Regions from separate parts of the Roseburia sp. AF22-2LB genome, predicted to be linked through region 2. Evidence: a T-box and tRNA genes for the amino acid it is inferred to sense, from the RefSeq annotation. Region 2 holds a T-box; the other holds one or more tRNA genes.
What was found. The T-box of region 2 lies ahead of DWX96_RS02880 (proline--tRNA ligase). A T-box ahead of a tRNA ligase gene usually reads a tRNA of that ligase, here a tRNA-Pro.
Positions count from the first base shown of each region.

Region 1: it encodes a tRNA-Pro, which carries the amino acid that the T-box ahead of DWX96_RS02880 (proline--tRNA ligase) is inferred to sense. The anticodon was not compared.

Region 1 covers NZ_QTWM01000003.1:11,868-16,980, reverse strand. Annotated here, with positions in the region: gene DWX96_RS05470 (sodium-dependent transporter) at 1-1,365, opposite strand, end outside; gene DWX96_RS05465 (Hsp20/alpha crystallin family protein) at 1,748-2,215, shown strand; gene DWX96_RS14740 (hypothetical protein) at 2,266-2,391, shown strand; gene DWX96_RS05460 (Hsp20/alpha crystallin family protein) at 2,423-2,863, shown strand; gene DWX96_RS05455 (methylglyoxal synthase) at 2,968-3,441, opposite strand; tRNA gene DWX96_RS05450 (tRNA-Pro) at 3,659-3,732, opposite strand; gene DWX96_RS05445 (GGDEF domain-containing protein) at 3,901-5,113, shown strand, end outside.
Region 2 covers NZ_QTWM01000002.1:51,782-56,894, reverse strand. Annotated here, with positions in the region: gene DWX96_RS02890 (Gldg family protein) at 1-1,799, shown strand, start outside; gene DWX96_RS02885 (DUF4340 domain-containing protein) at 1,799-2,437, shown strand; T-box leader at 2,476-2,703, shown strand; gene DWX96_RS02880 (proline--tRNA ligase) at 2,776-4,479, shown strand; gene DWX96_RS02875 (chloride channel protein) at 4,651-5,113, opposite strand, start outside.

The DNA of each region.
Region 1 (5,113 bases), on a different contig from region 2:
AATCCAGCCGAAAGCATTTGCTATGGAACTGATTAAAATAATCGCTGCAAAGATCGGACAAAGGTATTTTATCATCACTGTAAATATCTTTTTCCTGCGGAACGGGCTGCCGCCCCGGGTTACTTCTTCTTCAATCCGCTGCACTCCCACCACTCTTGATACCAGAAGGCAGGTTGCAATAGCCGCAATCGGCATCATCACGGAGTTCGTCAGGAAATCAAAGAAATCAAGAATCTGCATTCCGATAATTTTTACGTTCGCCAATGGTCCATATCCCAGTGTGGAAAGACTTCCCAGAAGAAGCATTACAATGCCGACAATTACCGTTGCTTTCCGTCTTTCCCAGCCCAGTTCATCTTCAAAAGTCGATACTGCACTTTCCGTTAATGCAATAGAACTTGTTATTGCTGCAAACAGCACCAGTACAAAAAACAAAATTCCGACTCCGGTTCCAAGCCCCATGCTGTCAAATACTTTTGGAATCGTAATAAACATCAATGATGGCCCCGCCTGCAGTGTTTCCGGATTTCCACCGGAAAATGCAAAGACTGCCGGAATAATCATCAGCCCTGCCATCATGGCAATCGCTGTATCGAAGATTTCCACGTTCTTCGTGGACTCCTCAATAGAAACTTCCTTCTTCATATAAGAACCAAAAGTAATGAGAATTCCCATGGCAATGGACAGGGAATAAAACATCTGTCCCATGGCTGTTACTACCGTCATCCATGAAAAATTCTTTACATTTGGCACCAGGAAATATTTTACTCCTTCTAAAGCTCCGGGTCTTGTCACAGAATAAATCGTTATTAATATAGAAAGAACAACCAGCACCGGCATCATAAATCTGGATACCCGCTCAATACCATTCCGGACGCCGGCAAAGATAATCCCCAACGTAAATACTGCAAAAAAAGCAAAGCAGATTTCTGTGGAAAGTCCGCTGGAAATGAAATCGGAAAAATATCCATCCGATGCAAGTTTACTGCCATTTCCCCTGATATATTCCACCAGATATTTCATTACCCAGCCGCCAATTACAGAATAATATGGCACGATTAAAACCGGAATAATCGCATTTATCCAGCCACCGAAAGAGAGCCAGCGGGATTTTCCAAAGGTATGATATGCTCCCACCGGGCTCTTCTTCGTCATTCTTCCGATAGAAGTCTCCGCCATAATCATCGTATATCCAAAAGTCAGTGCAAGTATAATATAAATCAGCAGAAAGATTCCTCCCCCATACTTTGCCGCAAGATATGGGAATCTCCATATGTTTCCCAGTCCCACAGAAGCGCCTGCTGCTGATAATACAAACCCTATCTTCCCCGAAAATGTACTTCTTTTCTCATTCTGTGTCTTCATTTTGTTTTTTCTCCTAAACTCATAATTTCCATGACGCAAAGTTATAGAAATCATAACACAGTCTCATAGTTCCTGCAATATTCTTTCCTTTTTATCATGCTACCCCTTATTTCCCCCTATATTTCTGCATTATATCTCCTTATATTTCATTTGTTTTTACAGTGCATTTCCATGTTTTTTCTTTGTTTTTGCACAATTTGTGTTTTTTCACAAATTTTTCACAATTTTATTAGCACTCACATCTTGACAGTGCTAATAATTGGTGCTATAACGTAGTCAGAACAAAGGAGAGGAACAAAAAAAGAGTTCCTAAAACATCCCGGTTCCAAAGAAACAAGGTAAACAAGCATAAAATGATTTATTAAAAAAGGAGAGATGACTTATGTTGATGCCTAGTATTTTTGGAGAGAATTTATTTGATGACTTCTTTGAGGATTTTCCATGGATGGACGATAACATGGATATGAAAAAAACTGAGAAAAAACTTTACGGTCGTAGAGCCGCACGTCTGATGAAGACAGATATCAAGGAACAAGATAATGGTTATGAACTGGTAATCGATTTACCTGGATTTAAGAAAGACGAAGTAAGTGCTTCCTTAGAGAACGGTTACCTGACCATCAGCGCTGCCAAAGGCCTGGATGAAAAAAATGAGGATAAGAAATCCGGCAGATATATCCGTAAGGAACGTTATTCCGGAGCCTGCAGCCGAAGCTTTTATGTGGGTGATGGCATTACCGAAGAGGATATCAAAGGCGAATTTAAACATGGTATTTTAAAACTCTTCGTTCCGAAGAAAGAAGCAAAACCTGCTGTGGAAGACCACAAGTACATCGCCATTGAAGGATAACAGAACTTTATATAGTATCTGATTCAGATTAAGAAAGGAAGCATGTTATTATGTCAGACAAAAATCCAAAACATCCATTAAAAAAGAAGAAAGTAAAAGCTAAAATTAATGTAGCCGACCATGAGGCTGTTGAGGAAGCCAGAGAAGCTCACAGAAGCAAGAAACATTATTACTAATTACAATAGACTATTTCAGGAGGAATGACTTATGTTAGTACCAAGTATTTTTTCAAACAACTTTGTAGATGATATATTCGATGATGTATTTCCATTCGGAGCTTACAATGCTCCTGCTGCAGACAACCGCGCTGCCATGAACACTGACGTTAAGGAATTTGACGACAGATATGAACTGGAATTTGAACTTCCAGGTTTTAAGAAAGAAGATATCCAGGCTGAGCTGAAAGACGGATACCTCATCGTCAATGCCAAACACCAGGACAACAAGGACGAAAAAGACAAAGATGGCAAATATATCCGTAAAGAACGTTACTATGGCTCTTACCAGCGTAGTTTCTATGTCGGAGATGGCGTTACTCAGGATGACATCAAAGGCGGTTTTGAAAATGGTATCCTGACTCTGACCGTTCCGAAGAAAGAAGTAAAACCTGCTGTGGAAGAAAAGAAATATATTTCCATTGAGGGATAATACCAGGATAATTAAAAGGAAAAAGGGGCGGTGTGAGTATTCACACCGCCTCTCCTTTTTATGTGAGAAACACGCTTTGCGTGTTTCTCGTAGTTTAGCTGACATTACTTTATCGTCGATGCCCGCTGTCTGATATTCTTATTAAAATTAATCACATTGTGATTATATTCTTCATCCATCAACTCGGAATGAATCATAAAATCTGCAGTTGCCTTATTATTTGCAATCGGGATGTCATATACCTGTGCAATACGAAGCAGCGCTTTTACATCCGGGTCATGAGGTGCTGCAGTAAGCGGATCTGAAAAGAAAATCACGAAGTCTACTTTTCCCTCTACTATCTTAGCACCAATCTGCTGGTCTCCGCCCAGCGGACCGCTGTTATAGCCTTTTACCGGCAGTCCCGTCTGGTCTGTAATCATTTTTGCCGTTGTTCCGGTTCCACAAAGGAAATGCTTCTTTAAAATTTCTGCATTGTCTTTGCACCACTGGATCAGTTCTGCTTTCTTTCCATCATGGGCAATCAATGCAATATTTTTCTGTTTTCCGATTGTCAAAGTAAGAAAATCCGGTTCCATACTCATATTGTGTCTTCTCCTTTATTGTATTATTTTCCAACCATTTCATTTATCAAGTGAAAATCAACTCCTGATAAACAATTGCAGCTCGCCAATCACGCTTATATGTTGACTTGCTTACGCTCATTATAACATGACAGGATGATTCCAGACAATGTTTGGGTAGAAATCTTCATATAAAAAACGAGCACACCTAACAGTGTACTCGTTTTTTTCGTCGATGCGACAGGATTTGAACCTGCGACCTCTGCGTCCCGAACGCAGCGCTCTACCAAGCTGAGCCACGCATCGTTATTCAGTTCTTTCACACGCTCAACTATATTAGCATATATCACATTTTTTGTCCAGTAATATTTTTATTTTCTTTTCTACTTAATCGTTTTATGTTATACTTAAGTCAATCATAAGAACGGCTTTTACAATGCCGAAGCAACTTTTTTTACCAGAGAAAGGCACATTATGGAGAACAACCAGAGACCAACAATTGCAATTATGTTAGGTGACACCCAGTCCAGCTACTCAGAAGACTTACTTCGAGGCTTCTATACCTGTGCCAGAGAAGAAGATATCAATATTATTTTTCTGATGGGACCTCAGATGCCACAATATTGTAAAGATATTTTATCCTGCAGTTTTGACGGGGACTATAATTATCAGTTTGATACGATTTATGATTATGTGCATTTTACCAAACCAGATGCACTCATTATTACCTATGGTTCTCTTTCTATTTTTAAAAGCAACCAGGTAAAGGCAGACTTTCTTTCCCATTATAAAGATATTCCATTTCTGATGTTAGAGGACACACCGGACGATTCTGACATTCCATACCTGATTGCTGACAACTACAACGGCATGCGGCAATGTATCGAACATCTTGTGAATGTCCATGGCTATCGTAAGATTGCTTTTGTAGCAGGACCAGCTAACAACAAAGACTCCAATGAACGGCTGAAAGCCTACCGCGATGTTATGGCGGAACATCAGCTTCCGGTCACGAATGATATGGTCGTCTATGGCAACTACTCAGAGCTTGTCACCGAGCAGGTGGAATATATTCTAGACCACAACCCGGAATTAGAGGCAATTGCTTTTGCAAATGATAATATGGCAAAGGCAGGATACCGCGTCTGTGCTGCAAGAGACCTTTTGGTGGGACATGACATTGCCATTACCGGTTTTGACGACATTGACCACGCAAAAACCATGGAGCCACCACTGACCAGTGTTTCCCACAGCAGCTTCCAGTTCAGCTACCAGGCATTACAGAATGCGCTTATGCTCTGTCAGGGAAAGAAGCCACAATCCTGCCGGATGTCAGCCATTTTTCACCAGAGAAGCTCCTGCGGCTGCCAGCTGCACACCCGCTTTACCACACTGCGTCATATCAGCATGGAGCAGCTGCACGATTTTATACACCAGCAGGTCGATGCTATGGCTGAGGAATTATTCTCTTCCATTTCATACGAAAAAGATCGTAATTACTATACCGAAGTTCTACATGCATATTTTGAAAATATATATGAAGAAATCTTTATCCGGAAGGGAACTGACTTCTCCAACGAGCCTCTGATTCGTTATCTGAGAAAGCTTACTGCATATCCCCATATTTCCGGAGAAATGCTCCTAGAGCAACTTACTTCATTACTCCGTACACTGATTAACTTCTCGG
Region 2 (5,113 bases):
CCATTAGTGCAGCGGTTATGTGTCTGGCACCGTTAATTATGTCAGCATATGGAAGTGTTGCTTTTGTAAAGAGCTATGTGGGAGTACTGGGCTTCTGGTTATATGGTATGACTTGTATTGCCATTGGAACCTTTGTATCTTCACTGACAGAAAGTATTGTAATTTCTGCAGTATTAACCTTTGTATTTCTCTTTGTGGGATATCTGATGACCGGAATTACCAATCTGATTTCACAGAATGGAAATATGATTACAAAGATTTTAGGCTGTTATGATTTGACAAAACACATGGATATGCTGATGCAGGGAATTCTTGATGTATCCGGCATTGTATATTATATTTCCATGATTATCCTGTTTTTGTTCCTGACGGTACAGTCCATACAGAAGCGTCGCTGGAGTATGAGCAGTAAGAAATTAAAGCTTGGCGTATTCAGTTCTGCCATGGTTGTGATCGGAATCGTGGTTACAGTCGCAGTAAACCTTGTAGTAAATGCATTGCCATCTTCCATTACGTCTATTGATTTGACAGCACAGAAGATGTATTCCATTTCTGATGATACAAAAGAGATTCTTCATAATCTGGATGAGGATGTCACAATTTATGTTCTGGAAGCGGAAGGAAATATGGATGATACTCTTGCAACGACATTAAAGCGTTATGAAGGCGAATCTTCCCATATTTCGGTAGAATATAAAGACCCCTCCGTTTATCCGAATTTTTACCGGGATTATACGGATGATACATCTATCACCAGAAAGAGTCTGATTGTAGAAAGCAGTAAACGTTCCAAAGTAATTAATTACAGCAATATTTATGAGACCAGTATAGATTACAGTACTTATAGCAGCCAGACTACAGGTTATGATGGAGAGGGACAGCTTACCAGTGCCATTTCCTATGTCACATCGGATGAAATGCCGGTTATGTACGAACTGCAGGGACATGGTGAGACAGCATTGAACGGTAATTTTAAAGATGCTGTTGAGAAAGCAAATGTCACTTTAAACAGCCTCAACCTGATGCAGGCAGACAGCATTCCGGAAGATGCACAGGCACTTATTATCAATGGACCGACCTCTGATTTTTCATCCGATGATGCGTCAAAAGTAATTGATTATATCAATAAAGGTGGAAAACTTTTTGTAACGCTATCTTATACAGATGCTGATATGAGTAATTTTTATTCGGTTTTAAATGAGTTTGGCATTACTGCAGTAGATGGAATGGTGATGGAGAGCAATACCGGTTCTTATTATCAGGCACCATATTATCTTTTACCAAATGTAGAAAGCAGTGCACTGACTTCCGGTGTGGATGGCTATGTATTTACACCGTATGCAGTAGGTCTTACCTATAATACCGATACCGAAAATGTAACCTATACACCTTTACTTACCACTTCGGATGCAGCGTACAGTAAGACAGATGCTACAAGCTCCTTAGAGCAGACGGAGGATGATATTACAGGACCGTTTACGGTAGGATTAAAGGCGGAAAAAACCATGGATGATACAATCGCAGATATTCTTGTATATTCTTCCATGAGTATGTTTACGGATGATGCAGACAGTATGGTATCCGGAAATAATTTATCCGTATTTTCAAAATCCATTGCAAGCTATATTCCGGAAGACAGCGGTTCAGCAGTTGTGATTCCGGTCAAAGAATATGACAGCAGTACTCTGACCGTACCGGCTTCGGTTGTCATTGCATCAGCTGTAATCGGCATTGCAGTAATTCCGTTATTGCTTCTTGCAATCGGTATCGTAATCTGGATGAGAAGGAGAAAGAAGTAATGAAGAAACAGAAAAAACAGTTGATTGCTTTATGCATCCTGCTTCTTATCTGTATTGTTGCATGGGTTGGCCTGACGAAGTGGAATAAGAGCCAGGAACAGAAAAAACAGGAAGAGGAAGAAGCATCCAAAGTTATGGTGACAGATGTTAACACAGAAGATGTAAATGCATTTTCTTATCAATATAATAATGAGACACTGTCTTTTGTAAAAGAAGATGATACATGGTATTATGAGGCAGATAAAAGCATTGCATTAGACCAGGATGCCGTGGAAACATTGGTTACCACCGCAGCACAGCTTACGGCAGAGCAGGAAATCAAGGATTATGAGGACTTATCAGAGTATGGGCTTGAAACGCCGTCAAATACCATTACCCTGACGACAGGGGATGGAACAACAACACTTCTGATCGGAAATAAAAATGACATGCTGAGCCAGTATTATGTAAAGACGGATCAGTCTAATAGTATTTATCTGGCAGGAAGTGCAGTATATACCACTTATCAGAAAGGAATCGCGGATCTTACAGTAACGGAGAGTACTGAGGAATCGGCGACTGAACAGCCGGAAGAGACAGAAGAAGCTGATACTCTACAAGACGGGGATACGGAAAGCACAACCGAAATTGCGGAATAAAAGGATTGACAAGTAAAATATCCGTTGGTAAAATATATGAGAAAGTGTGGAAGAGAAATAGTAATCATTGGAAGCCTTCAGAGAGAAAACGGCAGGTGAGAGTTTTTGACGGAAGATGATGAACCAGTCTTGGAGCTGCATATCCAAGCAGAAGTGAAGGTATGTCGGGTTCTCCCGTTACAGAGAGAAGGCATAAGAAGATGTGCCGGAGTGCAGGAGCAGTCCTGAATTTAGGTGGTACCACGGATGAAACATTCGCCCTAAGCTAAATCATAGCTTAGGGCTTTTATATTGCTTTAAGCAGATGAGTTGCAAGAATAGAAAAAGGAGATAAGAAAATGAAACTGGAAAAATTAGTTGGTGACCGGTTTAAAGAGAGACCGGCAGATTGTGTGATTGACAGTCATGCACTTATGGTAAAAGGTGGATACATCAAATATGTGGCAAATGGTATCTATTCTTCATTCCTACCATTAAAGAGAATTACACGTAAGATTGAGCAGATTCTTCGTGAAGAGATGGACAAGGTAGACGGACAGGAAGTACAGTTCCCGGTTGTTATGCCTGCATCTATCTGGGAAGAATCCGGAAGATATGAAAGCATCGGAGACGAGCTGCTTCGTTTTACAGACAGAAACGGTGCCAGGATGGTACTTGGCATGACCCACGAAGAAGCAGCCGTACAGTTGGTTCGTGAGTATGCACAGAGCTATACCAAATATCCTTTTATGATTTATCAGATTCAGACCAAATTCCGTGATGAAGCAAGACCTCGTGCCGGATTAATCCGTGTAAGAGAGTTTACCATGAAGGATGCATATTCCTTCCATACCAGCCAGGAAGATTTGGAGCAGTATTATCAGAGAGTACACAAGGCATATGAGCGTATTTTTGAAAGAGCCGGTATTCCGGAAGTGGTATCCGTTGCATCTGATTCCGGTATGATGGGCGGAAGCCTTTCCCATGAGTTCATGCTTCTTACTCCGATTGGAGAAGATTCCATTGTACTTTGTGATGATTGTGGATACAAAGCAAATATGGAAGCTGCAGAAAATATTTCTGATATTCCAAGAGCCGCAGAATCAGCAGAACTGGAAAAGGTTCATACACCAAATATCCATACTATTGAAGATATCTGTGAATTCTTTGGCGATAAGACAAACAACTCCTGTAAAGCAGTTGTTTATCAGAAAAATTCAGATGACAGCTATGTGGTTGTATTTATCCGTGGCGATCTGGAAATCAATGAGACCAAGCTTGTTAATTATCTTGGTGATCAGATTCATGCTGCTGTTATTACAGAAGAATGCGGATTAAATGCAGGCTATATCGGACCAGTTGGCTTACATATCAATGCACCTCATGTGGTTTTATATGATAAGTCTCTGGAAGGAAGAAATAACTTATCCTGCGGAGCAAATGAAGAGGAATACCACTTCAAAGGACTTGATATGGAGCGTGATGTAAAAGACGCAGAATATCATGATTTTGCTAAGGTATACGAAGGCGGAATCTGCCCGAAATGTGGTAAGAAGACCGTCCGTATTTCTAAAGGTATTGAAGTGGGAAATATCTTCCAGCTTGGAACCAAATATACCAAGTCCATGAAGATGACTTATGTAGATAAAGATGGTGAGAGACAGACTCCAATCATGGGCTGCTATGGAATCGGTGTCGGAAGACTTGCTGCTGCTGTATGTGAAGCACATCATGATGAGTATGGTCCAATCTGGCCAAAGGAAATTGCTCCATGGCAGGTCCACCTTTGTGCAGTAAGACCGGACAATGAAGAAGTAAAGGCTTTTGCTGATGATTTATATGAGAAAATGCAGAATGCTGGTATTGAAGTTATCTATGATGACCGTACCGTAAGTGCCGGCGTTATGTTTGCCGATGCAGACCTTCTTGGAATTCCGCTTCGTGTTATCGTAAGCCCAAGAAATATGAAGCAGGGAATCATTGAAGTGACATCCCGTGATAAGACTTTAAAGGAACAGGTTCCGGTAGAAAACGTATTTGAAGAGATTCAGAAGTACTTATAAGAAGAGATTAAAAATAGCATATTGTGAATGATATGAGAAGAACTCCTGCCGGTTGGAAAACAATCAGCAGAAGTTCTTTTTGTGCGAATAGCGAGAAAAATCGCATGCCTGCATGCAGATTTGGCAAGCACCGCGATAACTCGAGAAACTCGCAAAGCGTGTTTCTCGTAGTTAGTGCGTCTGTTTATTAATATAGCTTGTCTTAAATTTTGAATACATAATCTTCTGGCTGCGGTACAGTCCGTAATAGCCGGAGAGCATATAACTGAATGCAATCGCAAGAAGCAGGAACGGCATTGCAGCAAAGCCGAACATTTCAAAGCTGATCAGCAAAGAAGTAATCGGGCTGTTGGTGACACCACAGAAAATGGCGGCCATACCGATGGCGGCACATAAGGTTGGGGAGAAACCGGTCAACGTTCCAAAGAGACAGCCGAAGCTTGCACCGATAAAGAAAGTAGGAACAATTTCGCCACCTTTGAAGCCGGCACCAAGAGTCAGGGCAGTAAAAATAATTTTTAAAAGAAAAGCTTCCGGTGCCACTGTGCCGTCAAAGCATTTGGAAATAATATTAACGCCGGTTCCGTTGTAATCCTGATTACCTGCCAGAAGGGTGAGGAGAATAATGATGCAG